2 regions of the Caniella muris genome follow, and region 1 is predicted to be linked to the other one. Evidence: predicted binding sites of a transcription regulator. Region 1 holds the regulator's gene; the other holds the start of a gene.
The links. The regulator NrdR, encoded in region 1, represses ribonucleotide reductase genes. The targets are predictions, from matches to a motif close to AAACACNATATATNGTGTTT.

Region 1 (10,321 bases):
CTCGTGCAGCAGCGCGTCGTCGAGGCCGGCGAGCAGGCGGCGTTCGACATGGGCATCCACGACCTGCACCCCGAGATCGTGCGCACCCTCGGCGCGCTGCGCTACCGCACCTCCTACGGCCAGAACGTCCTGCAGCACTCCAAGCAGGTGGCCGAGCTCTGCTCCATCATGGCGGCCGAGATCGGGGCGGACTGCGCCCTCGCCAAGCGCGCCGGCCTCCTGCACGACCTCGGCAAGGCCATCGACCGCGAGGTCGAGGGGCCGCACGCCGTCATCGGCGCCGACCTCGCCCGCAAGTACGGCGAGCGTGCCGACGTCGTGCACGCCATCGAGGCGCACCACGCCGACGTCGAGCCCTCCACGGTCCTCGACGTCCTCGTGATGGCCGCCGACGCCATCAGCGCCGCCCGTCCGGGCGCCCGCCGCGAGTCCGCCGAGACCTACATCAAGCGCCTCGAGAAGCTCGAGGAGATCTCCAACGCCCACGAGGGCGTCGAGCGTACCTACGCCATGCAGGCCGGCCGCGAGCTCCACGTCATGGTGGAGCCCGAGAAGATCTCCGACGCCAAGGCCGTCGTGCTCGCCCACGACATCGCCAAGCAGATCGAGGACGAGATGGAGTACCCCGGCCAGGTCCGCGTCGTGGTCATCCGCGAGTCCCGCGCCGTCGACGTGGCCAAGTAGCCCATGGGCGACCTCGCGGACTTCGTGTCGGACGTCATCGGCTCCTCGGCCGTGCGGGTCGAGGAGAACCTCGGCGACGGCTTCGTCCGCCTTGTCGTCGACGAGGCGGAGCGCCGTCAGGCGCGGCACGACATCCGCTGCGTGGAGGACGTCGTCATAGAGATGCTCCGCAACGCGCGCGACGCCGGTGCGACCCAGGTCTACGTGGCCACGGGTCGCACCGGCACCCAACGGCGCGTGGTCATGCTCGACGACGGCTGCGGCGTCCCCGCTGCCCTCCAGGAGCAGATCTTCGAGGCACGCGTGACCTCCAAGCTCGACACGGTCCACGAGGACCGGTGGGGCGTCCACGGCCGCGGCATGGCGCTCTTCTCCATCCGCCAGAACGCCGAGGACGCCCACGTCGCCGCCTCCGTGCCCGGCGGGGGCTCGTCGGTCTCGGTCATGTGCTCCTGCGACGACGTCCCCGAGCGCGCAGACCAGTCCACCTGGCCCACCCTCGCCACCGACGACGAGGGGCGCCAGACCGTGGGCTCCGGGCCCCACAACATCGCACGCACGTGCTGTGAGTTCGCCCTCGAGGAGCGAGGGAGGGTCCAGGTGTTCCTCGGTTCCGCGGCCGAGGTCGTGGCCACGGTGCGCTCCCGCCTCTCCTCGTCCCTCGACGAGACGGGCATCCTCTTCGTGGACGACCCCTCCTCGCTCCCCGTGCTCGAGCGGCTCTGCGTCGCGGCCGACGCCCGGGAGCTCGTGGAGACCGCCGAGGGCGTGGGGCTCCCCATCTCAGAGCGCACGGCGCACCGCATCCTCTCGGGGGCGATCCGCCCCGTCCGCTCCGTGATGGCCAGGCTCACCCACCGCCCCGACGACGGCACCGGCCGCAGGCGCCCCGTGGACCTCTCCCGGGACCGTAGGAGCCTCCATATCGACGAGGGTGACGCCGAGGAGTTCTCGCGCCTCATGGAGCGCGCCTTCTCGTTCATCGCGGACCGCTACTACGTCTCCCTCGAGGACGCCCCCACGGTGCGCTCCACCGGGGACCGCCTCGTGGTCACCTTCCCCCTCCTCAAAGAGGACGAGGGGTGACGGAGCCCTCCCCGCCATGCAGGTCACCGGGCTGTTCGGGTACCATTGGCAAAGCGCCGCCTCAACCGCACCACGCATCAACCTCATCCGCAACACTGGAGCAACGGTCATGGATTTCCTGAAAGTGTCGAGCAAGTCGTCCCCGGCCTCGGTGGCAGGGGCCATCGCCGGGATGGTGAAGGACGGCGTGCCCGTCAACCTGCAGGCCGTCGGTGCCGGTGCGGTGAACCAGGCGGTCAAGGCCGTGGCCATCGCGCGTGGCTTCCTCATCCCGTCGGGCTTCGACATCTCCATCGCCCCCACCTTCTCCGACATCCAGATCGACGGCGACTCCCGCACGGCCATCCGCATCGCCGTCTACGTGCACCCGCTCGCCGTGGGCGACGCCGCCGCCTCGCCGGCCCCCGTGCTCAAGCGCTCCCAGGAGCTGGGGGCTTGATGGGGGAGGGCGGCCTCGCCGGCCTCACCTACCACGTGAGGACCTTCGGGTGCCAGATGAACCTCCACGACTCCGAGCGCGTCGCCGGCGTCCTCGATTCCTGCGGGATGCTCGAGGTGCCCACGCCCGAGGAGGCGGACGTCGTCGTCTTCATGACCTGCTGCGTCAGGGAGAAGGCCGACACGCACCTCCAGGGCCAGGCCTCCGCCATGGTGAGCGCGCCCGTCCCGCCGTCCGGCCTCCGCACGGTCTGCGTGGGCGGCTGCATCGCCCAGCGCGAGGGCGACGCCATGCGCTCCTTCATCCCCAACGTCGACGTCGTGTTCGGCACCCAGGCCATCGCCAGCCTTCCGCGGCTCATCGAGGAGTCGCGCTCCGAGGCGGGCTCGTCCCTCAAGGCCGACACCGCGGAGCCCGGCACCGCGTTCTCGAGCGACCTCCCCGACCACCGGGAGTCGCCGTTCCACGCGTGGGTCCCCATCATGACCGGCTGCAACAACTTCTGCAGCTACTGCATCGTCCCCTATGTCCGCGGGCGCGAGCGCAGCCGCGCCATGGAGGACGTCGTGGCCGAGGTGGATGCCCTCGTGGCGGACGGCGTGCGCGAGGTGTGCCTCCTCGGCCAGAACGTCAACTCCTACGGGCGCGACAGCTACGGCGAGCCCCGGTTCGCCGAGCTCCTCCGGGCCGTGGCCGCCACCGGCGTCGAGCGCATCCGGTTCACGAGCTCGCACCCCAAGGACCTCACCGACGAGACCATCGCCGCCATGGCGGAGCTGCCCGCCGTCATGCCCCAGCTGCACCTCGCCGTGCAGTCGGGCTCCACGGACGTGCTCCGGCGCATGAACCGGAAGTACACCCGGGAGGACTACCTCGACCTCGTGCGCCGCATCCGCGCCGCCATGCCCGACATCGCCCTCTCCACCGACATCATCGTCGGCTTCCCCAACGAGACCGAGGAGGACTTCCTCGAGACCCTCTCGCTCGTGAGGGAGGCCGCCTTCTCCAGCGCCTTCACCTTCATCTACTCCAAGCGCGAGGGCACGCCCGCCGCCGCCGTGGACGACCCGACGCCGCGCGAGGAGATCCAGGGGCGCTTCGACCGGCTCGCCGCCCTCGTGCAGGAGCAGAGCTGGGACTACAACCGCCGCCAGGTGGGCCGCACCGTGGACGTCCTCGTGGAGGGCCCCTCCAAGAAGGACCCCGGCGTACTCACCGGCCACAGCCCCGAGAACGTCACCGTGCTGTTCGAGGCCCCCGAGGGCGCGGACCCCGCCGACCTGGTAGGCAAGGTCGTGCCCGTCGAGGTGCTCGACGGCCGCCCGTGGTACCTCCGGGGCGCCTGCGTCGGCGACCCGCGATGACCGGGGGGCTGCCGGGTCCCGTCGCCTGCGTCTGCGGCCCCACGGCATCGGGCAAGTCGGCCGTGGCGGACCTCGTTGCGAGCTCCATGGGCTGCCCCGTGGTCTCCGTCGACGCCATGCAGGTCTACCGCTCCATGGACATCGGCACGGCCAAGACGCCGGTCGCCGAGCGGCGTGCCGAGCTCCTCATGGTCGACGTCGCCGGGTTCGACGAGCCTTACTCGGCCGCCCTCTTCCAGCGCGACGCGCGCCGGTGCGTGGACCGGTCCCTCGAGACGGCCGGCTGCGCCGTGCTCTGCGGGGGCACCGGCCTCTACCTCGACGCCGTCATCGACGAGATGGACTTCCCCTCGGGAGACGCCGCCTCGGGCCCCCGCGCCCGCTACGAGGCCCTCGCCCGCGAACGGGGCCCCGAGGCCCTCTGGGCCCTCCTGAGCGACCGGGACCCGGAGAGCGCCGCGGCGGTGCACCCCAACAACGTCCGCCGGGTGGTGCGCGCCCTCGAGCTCGCCGACCAGGGCGAGTCCTACGCGGAGCGCACCCGCCACCTGAGGCACCGCGACCCCCACTACGCCGCCCGCATCTGGGCCCTCGTGCCTGAGCGCGAGACCCTGTACGCGCGCATCGACCGCCGGGTGGACGAGATGTTCGCGGCCGGCCTCGTGGACGAGGTGCGCGCCCTCGACGAGGCCGGCATCCGCCGCTCCGCCACCGCCTCCCAGGCCATCGGCTACAAGGAGGTGCTTGCGGCCCTCGACGGCCTCTGCACCCTCGACGAGGCCCGCGAGCAGGTGAAGCGCTCCACGAGGCGCTACGCCAAGCGGCAGCTCTCGTGGATACGGCGCGACGGCCGCGCCACCGTGGTCCCCATGGTGGAGACCACGGTCGAGGAGGCGGCCGCGCTCGTGACAGACGATCTCAGGCGCTCCGTCGAGGCGGGGCGCTGAAAGGGGGCTCCATGGCCCGGAAGACACCGCAACCCACCGCACTGCCGCGCGAGCGCGCCCTTCTCGTGGGCGTCGACCTCGGACGGGCCGACGAGTGGCCCCAAGAGCGCTCCATGGCCGAGCTCGCCCGCCTCGTGGACACCGACGGAGCCGACGTCGTGGGGACCCTCACGCAGCGCCTCGACCGCCCCGTGCCCAAGACCTTCATCGGCTCGGGCAAGGTGCTGGAGCTGAAGGAGGCCGTGGAGGCGCTCGACGTGGACGTCGTGGTCTTCGACGAGGAGCTCACCCCCTCCCAGCAGGGCAACCTCGAGCGGGCCCTCGGCGAACCCGTGAAGGTCATCGACCGCACGGCGCTCATCCTCGACATCTTCGGCAGCCACGCCCAGACCCGGGAGGGCAGGCTCCAGGTCCAGCTGGCGCAGCTCAAGTACGTGCTCCCTCGCCTGCGCGGCATGTGGAGCCACCTCATGGGCGAGCAGACCCGCGGAGGCATCGGCAGCCGGTTCGGCCAGGGCGAGTCGCAGCTCGAGGTCGACCGGCGGCTCATCCGCGACCGCATCTCCCACCTCCGCGGCGAGATCGAGCGGGTGGCCTCGCGCCGCAGGACCCAGTCCAAGGCCCGCTGGGACTCGGGCATCTACCGCGTCTCCCTCGCCGGCTACACCAACGCCGGCAAGTCGACGCTCCTGAACGCCCTCACGGACTCCGACGTCTACGCCAAGGACGAGCTCTTCGCCACGCTGGACCCCACCACCCGCTCCCTCGACCTCGCCGAGGGCCGCAGGATCACCCTCACCGACACCGTCGGCTTCATCCAAAAGCTTCCCACCACGCTCGTGGAGTCGTTCAGGTCGACCCTGGCCGAGGTGTCCGGCGCCGACCTCGTGGTGCTCGTCGTGGACGCCTCCGACCCCGACTGGAGGGCCCAGGAGGAGGCCGTGAGAAGGACGCTCGACGAGATAGGCGCAGGCGACAAGGAGACACTCCTCTGCCTCAACAAGGCGGACCTGCTGGACCCTGCGGACCGCGAGGCCCTGCGCCTGGCCTTCCCCGACGCCGTCATGGTGTCGGCCAAGGAGGAGACGGGCCTGGGCGCGCTCCTGCACGCCGTGGCGACCAAGGCCTCCGAGGGCGACGTCACCGTGACGGCGCTCGTGCCCTACGACAAGGGTCTGCTCATGAAGATGGTGCACGAGCGCGGGCAGGTGGTCCGCGAGACCTACGTGGACGGCGGCCTGCTCGTCACGGCCAAGGTCCCCCCGCGCCTGGCGGGATCGCTGGAGCCCTACCGGGCCGACGACCCGGCCCAGGACGCCTAGACGCCGAGGAGCGCGAGGACGGCGAGCAGCAGGGGCTGGTGCGCCACGTAGATGGGGAGGGCGTGGCGCCCCACCCACTCGAGGGGGGCGCACCGCGCCGCGAGGAGCCGTCGCGGGTACCCGCGCGGCGCGAACCAGCGCCCCACGGCCACGCCCACGCCGTACATGAGGGCGAAGGGCACGAGGGGGTAGTAGTCTCCCGACACGAACCCCGGCGAAGGCAGGCCGAGCCACGCGAGGCCCGGGTGGGCGTACCAGCCGGCGGGGAGCGCCACCTCCCATGGGCCGACGCCCAGCTCCCGCGAGGGGACGCCGAGGGTCAGCAGGAAGAGCGCGAGGAGCGCCGCGGCGCACGGGAGCCCACGCGGCTCCAGGTGGGCGTGCTCGAGCAGGGCGTCCACGAGCGTGGCGGCGCCTATGCAGAATATGATGCCGAAGCTGACGGGGTCGTCCACGGCCGCCAGGGACGTGGCCGCGAAGATGGCGAGCGCCACGGCGAGGTAGCGCAGCGAGCGCGTGAGGTTGTCGTGGGAGAAGCTGCACATCCACCCCGACACGAGGAGGAACGTCCAGCTGATGGACGCCCGCCAGACGTCCTGCAGCGGCGGCGCGAACCACGCGACGTCGACCCCCTCGATGAAGACGAGGTCGTAGCAGAGATGGAAGAGCACCATCGACACGACGGAGAAGCCGCGCACGGCGTCGAAGAGCCGCACGCGACCGACGGGGTGCTCCCAGGGGCCGGCAGGGGAGGGCGCGGTCACGAGATGGTGCGGAGGAGCGCGGTCACCCGGCCGAGGATGCGGGGGTTCTCCACGTAGATGGGCTCCATGGCGTCGTTCTCCGGCTGGAGCCTGCAGCGGTCCCTCTCGCGGTAGAACGTCTTGACCGTGGCGCCGTCGCCCACGAGGGCCACGACGATCTCGCCGTTCACGGCGTCCGAGGTCTCACGCACCACGAGGTAGTCGCCGTCGAAGATGCCGGCGTTGATCATGGAGTCGCCCTTGACGCGGAGCATGAAGGAGCAGTTGTCGCCCACGATGCCCGTGGGGAGCGTGAAGCTCTCCTCGACGTTCTGCTCGGCCAGGATGGGGACGCCCGCCGCGACGCGGCCCACCAGGGGGAGGCGGAGCGTGGAGGAGTCCATGTCGATGTCCACCTGGGCGAGCGTGGCGCCGCCGTCCTCCACCGCCTGGCGCGACGGCCCGTGGCAGTCCACGAGCTCGATGGTGCGCGACTTGTTGGCGGTCCTCCGGATGAGGCCCTTCTGCTCGAGCGTCTGGAGGTGCATGTGGACCGTGCTCGGCGACTTGAGGCCCACGGCGTCGCCGATCTCGCGGACCGAGGGCGGGTAGCCGTGGTCGTGGCAGTACTCCACGAGGTAGTCGTAGATCATCTGCACACGGTGGCTGAGCTTGGGACGGGTCATGGGACCTCCGACGGTCGGTACGGTCGTGGCCACCATCATAGCAAACGGACGTTCGGTCAAAAACATCTGTTCGGGGAACGGCGATGCCCCTCCTTTACAACGCCCCCGTCCTCATACACACTGTTACAGGCTCCTCTCCATGTGATGAGACCGTGGAGTGTCCATGGAGCCCGCGTGCTATCTTTCGGTGGCCGGGTACCGCCGTGCGGTCGCCCCCGCGGCAAGGAAGGGATGCCATGCACTGCCCAACATGCGGCTGCGACGAGTCCAAGGTCGTCGACTCCAGGCCCTCGGAGAGCAACGAGGCCATCAGGAGGCGACGCGAGTGCGTGCGGTGCGGCACCCGTTTCACCACCTACGAGCGCCGCGAGGAGCTCCCCCTCGTGGTCGTCAAGCGTGACGGCCGTCGCGAGCCCTTCGACCGTCAGAAGGTCATGCGCGGCCTCGTGGCCGCCACCGTCAAGCGCGACCTCGACGTGGCCCAGCTCGACGCCCTCATCGACGGCGTCGAGAACGGCCTGCGCGACCGCGGCGTGTCCGAGGTGGCCAGCGGCGACCTCGGCGAGATGGTGCTCGTGAGGCTCCGCGACATCGACCGCGTCGCCTACGTGAGGTTCGCGTCGGTCTACCGCGACTTCAAGGACATCGATGAGTTCAGCGAGGAGCTTAGGAGGCTCGCCGATGAGTGACACCCCCGTCGTCGTCCCCATCAAGCGCATCGACCCCACGGTCGAGCTCCCGTCCTACGCCTACGAGGGCGACGCCGGGCTCGACCTCCGTTCCAACGAGGACGTCGTCCTTGCGCCCCTCGAGCGCAGGCTCGTCGGCACGGGGCTCGCCGTGGCCATCCCCGAGGGCTACGCCGGCTTCGTCCAGCCCCGCAGCGGCATGGCGCTCAAGCGCGGCCTCTCCATGGCCAACACGCCCGGCCTCATCGACTCCCACTACCGCGGGGAGCTCAAGGTCTGCGCGGTCAACCTCGACCCCGAGACCCCCATCTCCATCGAGCGCGGCGAGCGCATCGCCCAGCTCGTCATCCAGCGCGTGCCCACCGTGTCCCTCGTCGAGGTGGGGGAACTCGACGAGACGGACCGCGGGGCGGGCGGCTTCGGTTCCAGCGGCGCCTCCTAGGCACCTGGCACATAGGCCGGCGCCGTGAGGGAGCGGCCCGGTGAAGACGAGAGATCGAGAGGACAATCGCATGGAAAAATCCTTCGGGACGACCGGGGGACAGGGTGCCCTTGAGTCTTTCTTCCACATGGGGGAGAGAGGCTCGTCCGTAGGCACCGAGCTTCGGGCAGGCGTCACCACCTTCCTGGCCATGGCCTACATCATCGCCGTCAACCCGGCGCTGCTGTCGGCCGCCGGCATCCCCATGGGCGCCGGCGTCACGGCCACCTGCATCGGCGCGGGTGTCATGACCATCCTCATGGGCATCTTCGCCAACCGCCCCCTGGCCTGCGCGTCGGGCATGGGCATCAACGCCGTCGTCGCGTTCACGCTCACGGGCCTGTGCAACGGAGACTGGCACGCCGCCATGGCCGTCGTGTTCATCGAGGGCATCCTCATCCTCGCCCTCGTGCTCTGCGGCCTGCGCGAGGCCATCATGGACGCCATCCCCGCCTCGCTTCGCCACGCCATCGCAGCCGGCCTGGGCATCTTCATCGCCCTCATCGGCCTCATCAACGGCGCCATCGTCGTCAACGACGAGTCCACGCTCATCACCATGGGCGCCGTCACGGACCCCGCCTACATCGTGGGCATGATCGCCATCTTCTCCACCTTCGTGCTCTACTGCCTGAAGGTGCCGGGCGAGATCCTCATCGGCATCCTCATCGCCGTGGTCGCGGGCATCCCGCTGGGCGTCACCGCCATGCCCTCGGGCATAGTCTCGGCCCTGGACTTCTCCACCTTCGGCGCGCCCTTCATGGTCGACGAGCAGGGCGTCATGGGCATCGCCAAGGTGGTCATGAGCCCCGTGCTCCTCATGTTCGTGTTCTCCCTCATGATGAGCGACTTCTTCGACACCATGGGCACGGCCTTCGCCGTCGCCAAGCAGGGCGACTTCCTCACGAAGGACGGCAGGGTGGAGGACATCCGCCCGATCCTCCTGGTCGACTCCGCCGCCGCGGCGGCGGGCGGCCTCATGGGCGCCTCGTCCATCACCACGTTCGTGGAGTCCGCCTCCGGCGCCGCGGACGGCGGCCGCACCGGTCTCACCTCTGTGACCACCGGCGTGCTCTTCATCGTCGCGGCCTTCTTCTCGCCGCTCATCGCCGTCGTGAGCACCCCGGCCACCGCCGGCGCCCTCGTGCTCGTGGGCTACCTGATGATGGACCAGGTCAAGTTCATCGACTGGACCAGCAAGCTCGACGGCCTGCCCGCGTTCGTCACCGTCATCGGCATCCCGCTGACCTACTCCATCTCCACCGGCATCGGCCTCGGCTTCATCACCTACGTGGTGGTCTCCGTCGCCACCGGCAACGTCAAGAAGGTGAAGCCGCTCATGTGGGTGGCGGCTGCGGCCTTCCTGGTCTCGTTCCTCATCTCATAGCCCCGTCCGAACTCACAGGTCCGGATTCAAGCGGGTCCGGGAAGCACACCGGGCCCGCTTTTCTCACGAAAGGAGAGGTATGGCAAGGCAGAGAGAGGTGATCGGGGTCTCCGACCACGTGCCCGTGGCCCAGGCGATCCCCCTGGGCATCCAGCACATGATGTCGATGTTCGGCTCGACGGTGCTGGTCCCCATCCTCACCGGGCTCCACCCGAGCGTGGCCATCATGTGCTCGGGCATCGGCACGGTGTGCTACCTGCTCATGACCAAGAACAAGATCCCCAGCTACCTGGGCAGCTCGTTCGCGTTCATCAGCCCCATCGTGGCCGTGGGGGCCACCCAGGGCCTCGACGCGGCGCTCTCGGGCATCTTCTGCGCGGGCCTCGTGTTCCTGGCCGTGGCGGGCATCATCAAGCTCGCCGGCACCGCGTGGATCGACCGCATCCTCCCGCCGGTGCTCATCGCGTCCATCATCGTCGTGATCGGCATCGGCCTC
Region 2 (10,321 bases), 230 kb from region 1:
CCTTCGTCGTCATGATCATCGGCTTCATCCCCTGGGAGGACCTCAACGTCGACGCCTTCAACGCCGGCTACGCCTCCGAGGAGGTCACCGCCCCCATCACCGGCGAGGAGATCGTGGCCGCCTGGGGCGACGGCGGCATCGACGGCGACCTCGTGTTCAACACCGAGCCCGACGCCACGGTGACCACCGAGACCACCACCTCCCTCGGCTGGTCCGCCTTCCTCACCGGCACCCCCCTCGGCCAGTGGTACTTCGCCGAGGCCACGGCCTGGTTCCTGATCATGGCCATCGTCATCGGCATCGTGGCCGGTCTCTCCGAGCGCGAGCTCGTGGACACCTTCATCGCCGGCGCCGGCGACATGATGGGCGTCGTGCTCGTCATCGCCCTCGCCCGCGGCGTCTCCGTCCTCATGGACGTCACCGGCCTCTCCAACTGGATCCTGGCCTCCGCCGCCGCCGGCCTCAAGGGCATGAGCGCCATCGTCTTCGCGCCCCTGTCCTTCATCCTCTACGTGCTCCTGTCCTTCCTCATCCCGTCGAGCTCCGGCATGGCCACCGTGTCCATGCCCATCATGGGCCCGCTGGCTGTGGAGCTGGGCTTCTCGCCCGAGGTCATGGTGCAGATCTACTCCAGCGCCAACGGCTTCGTGAACCTGTTCACGCCCACCTGCGGCGCCATCATGGGCGGCCTGGCCCTGGCCCGCGTGGAGTACTCCACCTGGCTGAAGTTCGCCACCAAGCTGCTCGTGATCCTCTTCGTGGTCCTCGTCGTCATCGTGACGGTGGCCTGCATGGTGGTGCCCGCCTAGCGCAAGGCGCCATCGGGACCCGCAACCACGGAAGGTCCGAAGAAGGGCCCCGCCGCACCGAGTGTGCGGCGGGGCCCTTTCCGTGGGGCGCGGGGTGTCGACGGGGTCGACCGGGGACGGCAGCTGCAGGGCGGCGGCCGCAGGGGGCGGGGGTGTCCCTAGTAGACCATGCCCATGGCCTCGCGCACCTGGGCGAGGGTCTCGTCGGCGACCTCGTTGGCGCGGCGGTTGCCCTCGTGGAGGATCTCGCGCACGAGGCCGGGCTGGGCGGCGAAGGCGGCGCGGCGCTCGCGGATGGGGGCCATGTAGTCGTCCACGACCTCGGTGACGTAGCGCTTGAGGGCGCCGGCGCCGGCGTCGCCGATGGAGTCGGCGATCTCCTCCGGGTCGCGGCCGGTCATGACGGAGGCCGTGGTGATGAGGGCCGAGACGCCGGGGCGGTTCTCCGGGTCGAAGGTGATGGTGCGCTCCGAGTCGGTCTTGGACTTGCGGATGAGCTTGGCGGTCTCCTCGGCGGTCATGGAGATGGCGATGGAGTTGCCGTAGCTCTTGGACATCTTGCGGCCGTCGAGGCCCGGGAGGAGCGGGGTGTCGGACAGCAGGCCCACGGGCATGGGGAACACCTTGCCGTAGCGCTCGTTGAAGCGCCGGGCGATGTTGCGGGTGAGCTCGATGTGGGGGAGCTGGTCCTTTCCCACGGGGACGCAGTCGGCCTTGCAGAACAGGATGTCGCAGGCCTGGTGCACGGGGTAGGTGAGGAGCAGGCCGGTGAGGGCGTGGCCCGAGGCCTCCTGCTCGGCCTTGACCGTGGGGTTGCGCAGGAGCTCGCTCTCGCTCACGAGGGAGAGGAACGGCAGCATGAGCTGGTTGAGCGCCGGCACGGCCGAGTGGCAGAAGATCGTGGCCCGCTCGGGGTCGATCCCCACGGCGAGGTAGTCGAGGACCATGTCGTAGGCGTACTCGGTGATGTGGGCCGTGGTGTCGCGGTCCGTGATCACCTGGTAGTCGGCGATGAGGATGTTGGTGTTGACGCCCATCTCCTGGAGCCGAACGCGCTCGCGCACGGTGCCGAAGTAGTGGCCCAGGTGCAGGCGGCCCGTGGGGCGGTCGCCCGAGAGGAGGGTGTGGGCGCCACCGTCCTCTCCAAGGGATTTCCACATGGCGTCGGACCGCCTCTGCGCCTCGGCGAAGCTCTCCTCGTTTGCCATGGTTCCTCCTTTGGTTGTGCCCCGGCGGCGGGGCGCGTCTGCAACCTCCTTATACTACCCGGTGCCGGACCCGGCGGGGGCGCCCGTCCGGCCACGGCGGGACCGCCGCCCACCACGGGACACAACATCTTGTGTCTTACTCGGGGTTCCCGGCTTTGCCCCACGGGGCGTGGGGAGGGCCCTGGAGCTGGGCGTTTCGCTCTCGGCCAAACGCGCGCCCCGTGAACCCCCTGATTGTCCCTCCAATGGGCCTATGGTTGTCATACACCACATATTGTGGTTTTTGGTATCTACACTTCTAGGGATTGTTGTTCAGGGGACTTTTGCACACCACTACACACGACCGATGTCAAGTCTGTTCCTCGTGCCGGGGCCTCCGTATCATAGGTGTCGCCGCGGTCGTGGGACCGCGGCGACACCTCGAATTCAACCACAAGATGATGTGGTCCACCGTCAACCCGCACGGCCCAAGGAGAGTCCCAATGAAGATCATCAAGCGCAACGGGTCCGAGGCGACCTTCGACGTCGCAAAGATCGTCAACGCCATCCGGGGGGCCAACGTGACCGTCCCGGAGCCCGTGCGGCTCACCGAGGCCCAGATCGACGACGCCGCCACCGCCGTCGAGGCCGAGTGCGAGGCCTGTGGCCACACCGTGACGGTGGAAGAGGTCCAGGACATGGTGGAGGACCAGATCATGGCCAAGGGCGCCTTCTCGGTGGCCCGCAACTACATCACCTACCGCTACGTCCAGAGCCTCAAGCGCACCTCCAACACCACCGACGAGCGCATCCTCTCGCTCATCGAGTGCAACAACGAGGACGTCAAGCAGGAGAACTCCAACAAGAACCCCACGGTCAACTCCGTGCAGCGCGACTACATGGCCGGCGAGGTGTCCAAGGACCTCGCCAACCGCATCCTGCTGCCGCGCGAGGTGGTGGAGGCCCACGACGAGGGCATCATCCACTTCCACGACGCCGACTACTACGCGCAGCACATGCACAACTGCGACCTCGTCAACCTCGAGGACATGCTGCAGAACGGCACCGTGATCAGCGGCACCCTCATCGAGAAGCCGCACTCCTTCTCCACGGCCTGCAACATCGCCACCCAGATCATCGCCCAGGTGGCCTCCAGCCAGTACGGCGGCCAGTCCATCTCCCTCACGCACCTCGCGCCCTTCGTGGACGTCTCGCGCCGGCGCATCCGCCGCGACTTCGTGCGCGAGCTCGAGGAGCTCGGCATCGAGCCCGAGGAGGAGCAGGTGGGCCGCATCGTCGAGGAGCGCCTCCTCGACGAGATCCGCCGCGGCGTCCAGACCATCCAGTACCAGGTGGTCACCCTCATGACCACCAACGGCCAGGCGCCCTTCGTCACGGTCTTCATGTACCTCAACGAGGCCCGCGACGCCCAGGAGAAGCACGACCTCGCCCTCATCATCGAGGAGACCCTCCGCCAGCGCTACGAGGGCGTCAAGAACGAGGCCGGCGTCTGGGTCACCCCCGCCTTCCCCAAGCTCATCTACGTGCTGGAGGAGGACAACCTCGAGCCCGGCCAGAAGTACTACTACCTCACCCAGCTCGCGGCCAAGTGCACCGCCAAGCGCATGGTGCCCGACTACATCTCCGAGAAGATGATGCGCAAGCTCAAGCTCTCCGCCGGCGAGGTCGAGGGCGAGGGCGACGTCTACACCTGCATGGGCTGCCGCTCCTTCCTCACGCCCGACCGCTCCGGCAACGGCTACGGCAACGTGGCCAACGCCGGCAACTACGAGCCGGGCAGGCCCAAGTACTACGGCCGCTTCAACCAGGGCGTGGTCACCATCAACCTCCCGGACGTCGCCCTTTCCAGCGGCGGCGACATGGAGGAGTTCTGGCGCATCTTCGACGAGCGCCTGGAGCTCTGCTACCGCGCCCTCATGTGCCGCCATAACCGCCTCAAGGGCACGCTCTCGGACGCGGCGCCCATCCTCTGGCAGTACGGCGCCCTGGCCCGCCTGCCCAAGGGCGAGGTCATCGACCCGCTGCTCTTCGGCGGCTACTCCACCATCAGCCTCGGCTACGCCGGCCTCTACGAGTGCGTGCGCTACATGACCGGCCACAGCCACACCGACGCCGAGGCCACGCCGTTCGCCCTGGCCGTCATGCAGCACATGAACGACAAGTGCGCCGAGTGGAAGGCCGCCACGGACATCGACTTCTCCCTCTACGGCACGCCCCTGGAGTCCACCACCTACAAGTTCGCCAAGTGCCTCCAGCGCCGCTTCGGCGTCGTCCCCGGCGTCACCGACCACGGCTACATCACCAACAGCTACCACGTGCACGTGACCGAGCAGATCGACGCCTTCACCAAGCTGCGCTTCGAGAGCGAGTTCCAGCGCCTCTCCCCGGGCGGCGCCATCTCCTACGTCGAGGTCCCCGACATGCAGGACAACCTCGAGGCGGTCATGAGCGTGCTGCGCTTCATCTACGACAACATCATGTACGCCGAGCTCAACACCAAGAGCGACTACTGCCAGGTCTGCGGGTTCGACGGGGAGGTCAGGATCGTGGAGGACGACGGCAAGCTCGTGTGGGAGTGCCCGCATTGCGGCAACCGCGACCAGACCACCCTCAACGTCGCCCGGCGCACCTGCGGCTACATCGGCACGCAGTTCTGGAACCAGGGCCGCACCGAGGAGATCCGCGACCGCGTCCTGCACCTCTAGGCCGGCCCCATACCCGTCACCGCCGACCGGGCCGCCCCACGGGGCGGCCCGCCCTTCCATCGAGGTCCCATGAACTGCGCCAACGTCAAGTACTGCGACATCGCCAACGGCACCGGTGTGCGGACGAGCCTGTTCGTCTCCGGCTGCACCCACCGCTGCCCCGGCTGCTTCAACGAGGTGGCCTGGGACTTCTCCTACGGCGACGCCTTCGACGAGGCGCTGCAGCGGGAGGTCATCGACTCCCTCGCCCCCTCTTATATTGCGGGTCTGTCCGTGCTCGGGGGGGAGCCCATGGAGCCGTCCAACCAGCGGGCGCTCGCGCCCTTCCTCGAGCGGGTCCGCGCCGAGTGCCCGGGCAAGGACGTGTGGGTCTACACGGGCGACGTCCTCGACGAGCTCCTCGACCCCGCCTCGCCCCGGCACACCGAGGTCACCGAGCGGCTCCTGCGGTCCGTGGACGTGCTCGTGGACGGGCCGTTCGTCCAGGAGCTCAAGGACATCACCCTGAGGTTCCGCGGCTCGCAGAACCAGCGCATCATCGACGTGCCCCGGAGCCTCGAGGCCGGCCGCACGGTGCTCTGGGAGGACGACCCGGTGTTCGCCCAGCACTCCATGGGCCGCCAGGAGCTGCACCTCTAGGGGCGGGAAACTCCCTTAAATACATTGCAAAACCATTTACCGATTGGGCGGCCCCTCTCGCGGGGGCCGTGCGGTGCCGGGTTGCCTTTCTGGGCATCGACCTGCAAGGCCGCAAGGCCGCTTTGCCGTGTCGACCCATCGGAAGGAGACCCATGGACTGTCCCTACGAGACGGAGTGGCGCCGCGCCTACACTCCCTCGACCGCCATGGAGGAGGCGAGCCGGTGCCTGCTGTGCGAGGACGCGCCGTGCAGCGCCGACTGCCCGGCGGGCACCGACCCAGGCCGCTTCATCCGCAGCATCCGCCTCCTCAACGACGAGGGCGCCGCCGCGACCATCCTCGTCAACAACGCCCTGGGCGACATCTGCGCGCGGGTGTGCCCCACCGAGCGCTACTGCGAGCGCCGGTGCACCCGCGCCGAGGTGGACCGCCCCATCGACATCAAGGGGCTCCAGCGCTACGCCACCGACTTCGCCGCGGCCCTCTCCATGGAGGTCCTCGAGGCCGGCCCCGACACGGGCCGCTCCGTGGCCGTCGTGGGCTCCGGCCCCGGCGCCCTGCAGGCCGCCGCGACGCTCCGCGGGATGGGCCACGCCGTGGACATCTACGAGCGCGACGCCGTGGCGGGCGGCATGCTCGCCCACGGCATCCCGGCCTACCGCCTGCCCGACGACGTCGTGGCCGCCGCCGTCTCCCGCGTCGAGCGCCTCGGCGCCAGGGTCCACACGGGCGTGCGGGTGGGCGCCGGCTGCGCCGTCACCTGCCAGGGGCTCCTGGAGGACCACGACGCCCTGCTCGTGGACGTGGGCCTCTCGGCCGGCAAGATGCTCCCCATCTTCGAGGGCGACCCCGCCGTGGAGCTCGCCGTGGACTTCCTCGCCCGTGTGAGGGCGGCCGGGGGCGAGGTGACGCTGCCCGACAACGTGCTCGTCATCGGCGGCGGCGACGTCGCCATGGACGTCTCCACGACGCTCAGGCGCCTGGGCGTCCACACCGTCACCGACGTCGCCTGGGAGGAGTCCGACGCGTTCCTCGCCTCCGAGGAGGAGCTCGCCGGCGCCCGCGGGGCCGGCGTGACCATCGTGGACGGCTACGCCCCCGTGGCCGCCGACGGCGGCGCCGTGACGTTCAGGCACCGCATCATCGACGCCGGGCTCACCGTCAGGGCCGACCTCGTGATCCTCGCCGTGGGCCAGCGCGCCGACGTCCTCGGTCTCGACCTCGAGCTCGAGCTCGACGGCAACGAGGTGGTCGGGGGAGGCCCCGCGACGTCGGTGCCGCGCGTCTTCGTGACCGGCGACCTCATGGCCGGCGACAAGACCGTGGTGTGGGCCGTGCGCAAGGGAAAGATAGCGGCCGCCGCCATCGACGGCATGCTCGAGAAAGGGGGCGAGTGACCATGGCGAGTCGCGACCTCTCCGTCGACTTCCTCGGCGTCCACTTCCAGAACCCGTTCTGCCTCTCCTCGTCCCCCGTCGGCAACTGCTACGAGATGTGCGCCAAGGCCTACGAGACCGGCTGGGGCGGCGTGGTCTACAAGACCCTGCATACCGACGACTTCAAGGTCGACGAGGTGTCCCCGCGCTTCGACGAGCTCACCAAGGAATGCACGCCGTTCGTGGGCTTCAAGAACATGGAGCAGATCGCCGAGCACCCGCTCGAGAGCGACCTCGCGGCCATCCGGCGCCTCAAGGCCGAGTATCCCGACGGCGTCCTCATCGCCTCGATCATGGGGCAGGACGAGGGCGAGTGGGAGGAGCTCGCCCGCACCGTGGAGGCCGCCGGCGCCGACATGGTGGAGATGAACCTCTCCTGCCCCCAGATGACGAGCCACGCCATGGGGTCCGACGTGGGGGTGAACCCGGACCTCTGCCGCCGCTACGCCGCCGCCGTCAAGCGCGGGACGTCGCTGCCGGTGCTCGCCAAGATGACGCCCAACATCACCGACATGTGCGTGGTGGCCAAGGCCTCCCTCGAGGGCGGCGCGGACGGCATCGCGGCCATCAACACCGTGAAGTCCGTGGCCAACGTGGACCTCGACCTCCACGTGGGGCTGCCCGTCATCAACGGCAAGAGCGCCATCTCCGGCTTCTCCGGCAAGGCCGTGAAGCCCATCGCCCTGCGGTTCCTCCAGCAGATGCGGTCCGACCCCGAGCTCGCCGACCTCCCCGTCTCCGGGATCGGCGGCATCGAGACCTGGCGCGACGCCTGCGAGTTCATCCTCATGGGCGCCACCACGCTGCAGGTGACCACGTCCGTCATGCAGTACGGCTACCGCGTGGTGGAGGACATGAAGGACGGCCTCGTCCGCTACATGGGGTCCCAGGGCGTCGACTCCCTCGCCGACCTCGTGGGCCTCGCCACGGCGAACATCCTCCCCGCCGAGGACCTCGACCGCGACTACCGCGTGTACCCCGAGGTGGACCAGGACGCCTGCGTGGGGTGCGGCCGCTGCTACATCTCCTGCTACGACGGCGCCCACCAGGCCATCGTGTGGGACGAGGCCGACCGCCGCGTCTCCGTGGACGAGGAGAGGTGCGTGGGCTGCCACCTCTGCCGCCTCGTGTGCCCGGTGCACGCCATCCACTTCGGCCGCGTGGCGATGAAGGGGGGCCGCGACGGCGACCCGGCCGACGTCGTCTGCAGGCCCAAGGGCGTCCCCTACGACCTCACGTAGGGGAGGGGTGTCTCCCCGGGACGGCCTTCCGAGATTGGTCGAGATTCTCGGTTGCGCCGCCGGAGGCCTGTGCTAGTATCTTCTTCGCACCACCGATGTCGGAGTGGCGGAATTGGCAGACGCGCTAGCTTGAGGTGCTAGTGACTGACTAAAAGGTCGTGCGGGTTCAAGTCCCGCCTCCGACACCATCGAGATTGAGGCCCGTGTCCCTTGGGACACGGGCTTTTTTCTTGTCTCGCCAAACTTTTTCAGGAATTGGGTACGACCGTGCGGCGGTGCGAGTATCCTCGATACCGACCGCGTTGGTTGGAGGACCGCGCCTTCCCGCCGGGTCGGCAGGGAGGCGCCCGGGGGCACCCGGGCTCGTCGGAAGGGCGGGAGAGCCATGATCTTGGGCAGCAACATCACGGCCACCGACACGGGGGGCCGCATCAAGGCCTTCTGCGGGCTCAACGCCGTCTTCGACATCCTCGCCATGGTCGACGACGCCGTGGCGGGTTACGACGCCTCCGGGCGCGTCATCATCGCCAACGAGAACCTCGCGTCGCTCTCGGGGCTCACGCGCCAGCAGCTCATCGGCATCGACGTCAGTGCCCTGTTCCTGCCGCTGTCGGGTATCCCCAACCCCCACGGCCGCCTCCCGTTCCCCCTGGACGGCTCCAAGGCGACGCTCCTCTGCCGACGCCCCACGGAGGGCACCAAGGTGCGCGTGGTGGTGCGGGCCCGCCCGATGGGGGACGACGGGTCGTTCCTCCTCGTGGCCCGACCCACGTCGGTGGCCAGCGACCCGGCCCCCGATGGCCCGCGGCCCACGTCCGACGTCTCGGTGGACGGCACGGCGCTCTCCTCCGACGAGGTCGCCGCCGTGGCCGACGCCGACGTGCGCGTGGCCTCCATCGGCCGGGAGGGGCCCGCCGACGTGGTGGCCTTGATGAGCGAGCTCGGCGGCGCCGTGGTCTCGGGCGACGCCAGCGGTGTCCAGGACATGTTGGTGTCCGAGCTCCGCGACGCCGTCGATGCGGATGCCGGCGCGCTCTACATCGCCGGCTCGGGCGGCTACATCCTCAAGAGCTTCTCGGGCGACGTGGACGGCCGGGAGATGCCCTCCTACATCACGTCCCAGGACCGCCTCGCGTCGCTCGTGGGGGAGGGCCGGCGCACCCTGGCCTTCGACCGCCACCGCGGCCTCGACGGCGAGATCGTCCTCTCCGAGAAGGCCACCAAGGAGGTGCACGACACCCCGGAGCTCGAATCCCTGCCCCTCGTCTCGTTCTTCTCGGTGCCCATCGTCTACGACGCCACGGTCGTCGCCGTGGCCCTCGTGGGATGGACCGCCCCGCACGCCCTCCACGGCCACGACGCCAAGGTCCTCGACATCCTCGCGCTGCACCATGCCAACGAGCTCATGACGGCCACGCTCTCGGCGCGGGCGCACTCCAACGAGCGCGTGTCCAACGCCGCCAGCGAGCGGCTCCTGCACCTGGAGGGGCTGGGGGAGAAGGCCACGCTCCTCGACTACTACGACGCCTTCGAGGCCATGGCGGCCGCCGTGGGCTGCTCGTTCATGCCCATCTTCAAGAACCTCCACCAGGACACCCTGTTCATCAAGACGCCCGCCGGCGAGCTCGTCGACTTCCCCTTCGACGTGGACATGCTCCGGGACGACGAGTGGCGCTACGAGGACGTCCACATCTGGCCGCTCTCCAAGCTCGTCGCGCTCCGGGGCTGGGTGTCCGAGAAGGGCATCGCCAACGACGGCATCCTCGTCATCATGGACCGTCTCGTGGGCGAGCCCCGGGGCTTCCTCGTGACCAAGGACGGCGGCACGGCCCTCCCGTCGCTCTCGTACACCTACTTCAAGCGCTTCGTGCAGGACGTCCGCCGCCTCGAGCGCCGCCAGACCCAGCGGGCCCAGGACGCCCTCATCAGCCACACGCTGCAGTCGGGCCTGGGCAACCACCTCCAGCACGTGGAGGGGCTCACGGCGCAGGCCATCTACAACTCGGCCACCGAGACGGCCGATGTGGGCGGCGACTTCTACGACCTCATCCGCCTGCCCGGCAACCGCGCCTGCATCATCCTGGGCGACGTGGCGGGCAAGGGCGTGCAGTCGGCGTCGGTGTCGGCGGCCGTTCGCACGGCCCTCGGCGCCTACTCCTGGGAGGGTCTGTCGCCCTCGCACATGGTGCGCTCGCTCAACGACTTCTTCCTGGGCTTCTCCCGGCTCGAGACGTTCGCCACCGTGTTCGTGGGCGTCGTCGACGTCGCGGAGGGCACGCTCAC

Region 2: the regulator NrdR is predicted to act here: its motif matches at 2,280-2,299, upstream of nrdD (anaerobic ribonucleoside-triphosphate reductase).

Annotation. Positions count from the first base shown of each region.
Region 1 is NZ_CALPCK010000001.1:356,996-367,316, forward strand. It holds gene rny (ribonuclease Y) at 1-684, shown strand, start outside; gene NFR49_RS01565 (ATP-binding protein) at 688-1,770, shown strand; gene NFR49_RS01570 (stage V sporulation protein S) at 1,880-2,209, shown strand; gene miaB (tRNA (N6-isopentenyl adenosine(37)-C2)-methylthiotransferase MiaB) at 2,209-3,573, shown strand; gene miaA (tRNA (adenosine(37)-N6)-dimethylallyltransferase MiaA) at 3,570-4,520, shown strand; gene hflX (GTPase HflX) at 4,532-5,842, shown strand; gene NFR49_RS01590 (heparan-alpha-glucosaminide N-acetyltransferase) at 5,839-6,558, opposite strand; gene lexA (transcriptional repressor LexA) at 6,603-7,271, opposite strand; gene nrdR (transcriptional regulator NrdR) at 7,508-7,960, shown strand; gene dut (dUTP diphosphatase) at 7,953-8,402, shown strand; gene NFR49_RS01610 (NCS2 family permease) at 8,473-9,825, shown strand; gene NFR49_RS01615 (uracil-xanthine permease family protein) at 9,905-10,321, shown strand, end outside.
Region 2 is NZ_CALPCK010000001.1:588,293-598,613, reverse strand. It holds gene NFR49_RS02710 (YfcC family protein) at 1-809, shown strand, start outside; gene trpS (tryptophan--tRNA ligase) at 968-2,017, opposite strand; gene nrdD (anaerobic ribonucleoside-triphosphate reductase) at 2,500-4,722, shown strand; gene nrdG (anaerobic ribonucleoside-triphosphate reductase activating protein) at 4,792-5,361, shown strand; gene NFR49_RS02690 (FAD-dependent oxidoreductase) at 5,514-6,758, shown strand; gene preA (NAD-dependent dihydropyrimidine dehydrogenase subunit PreA) at 6,761-8,038, shown strand; tRNA gene NFR49_RS02680 (tRNA-Leu) at 8,136-8,226, shown strand; gene NFR49_RS02675 (SpoIIE family protein phosphatase) at 8,424-10,321, shown strand, end outside.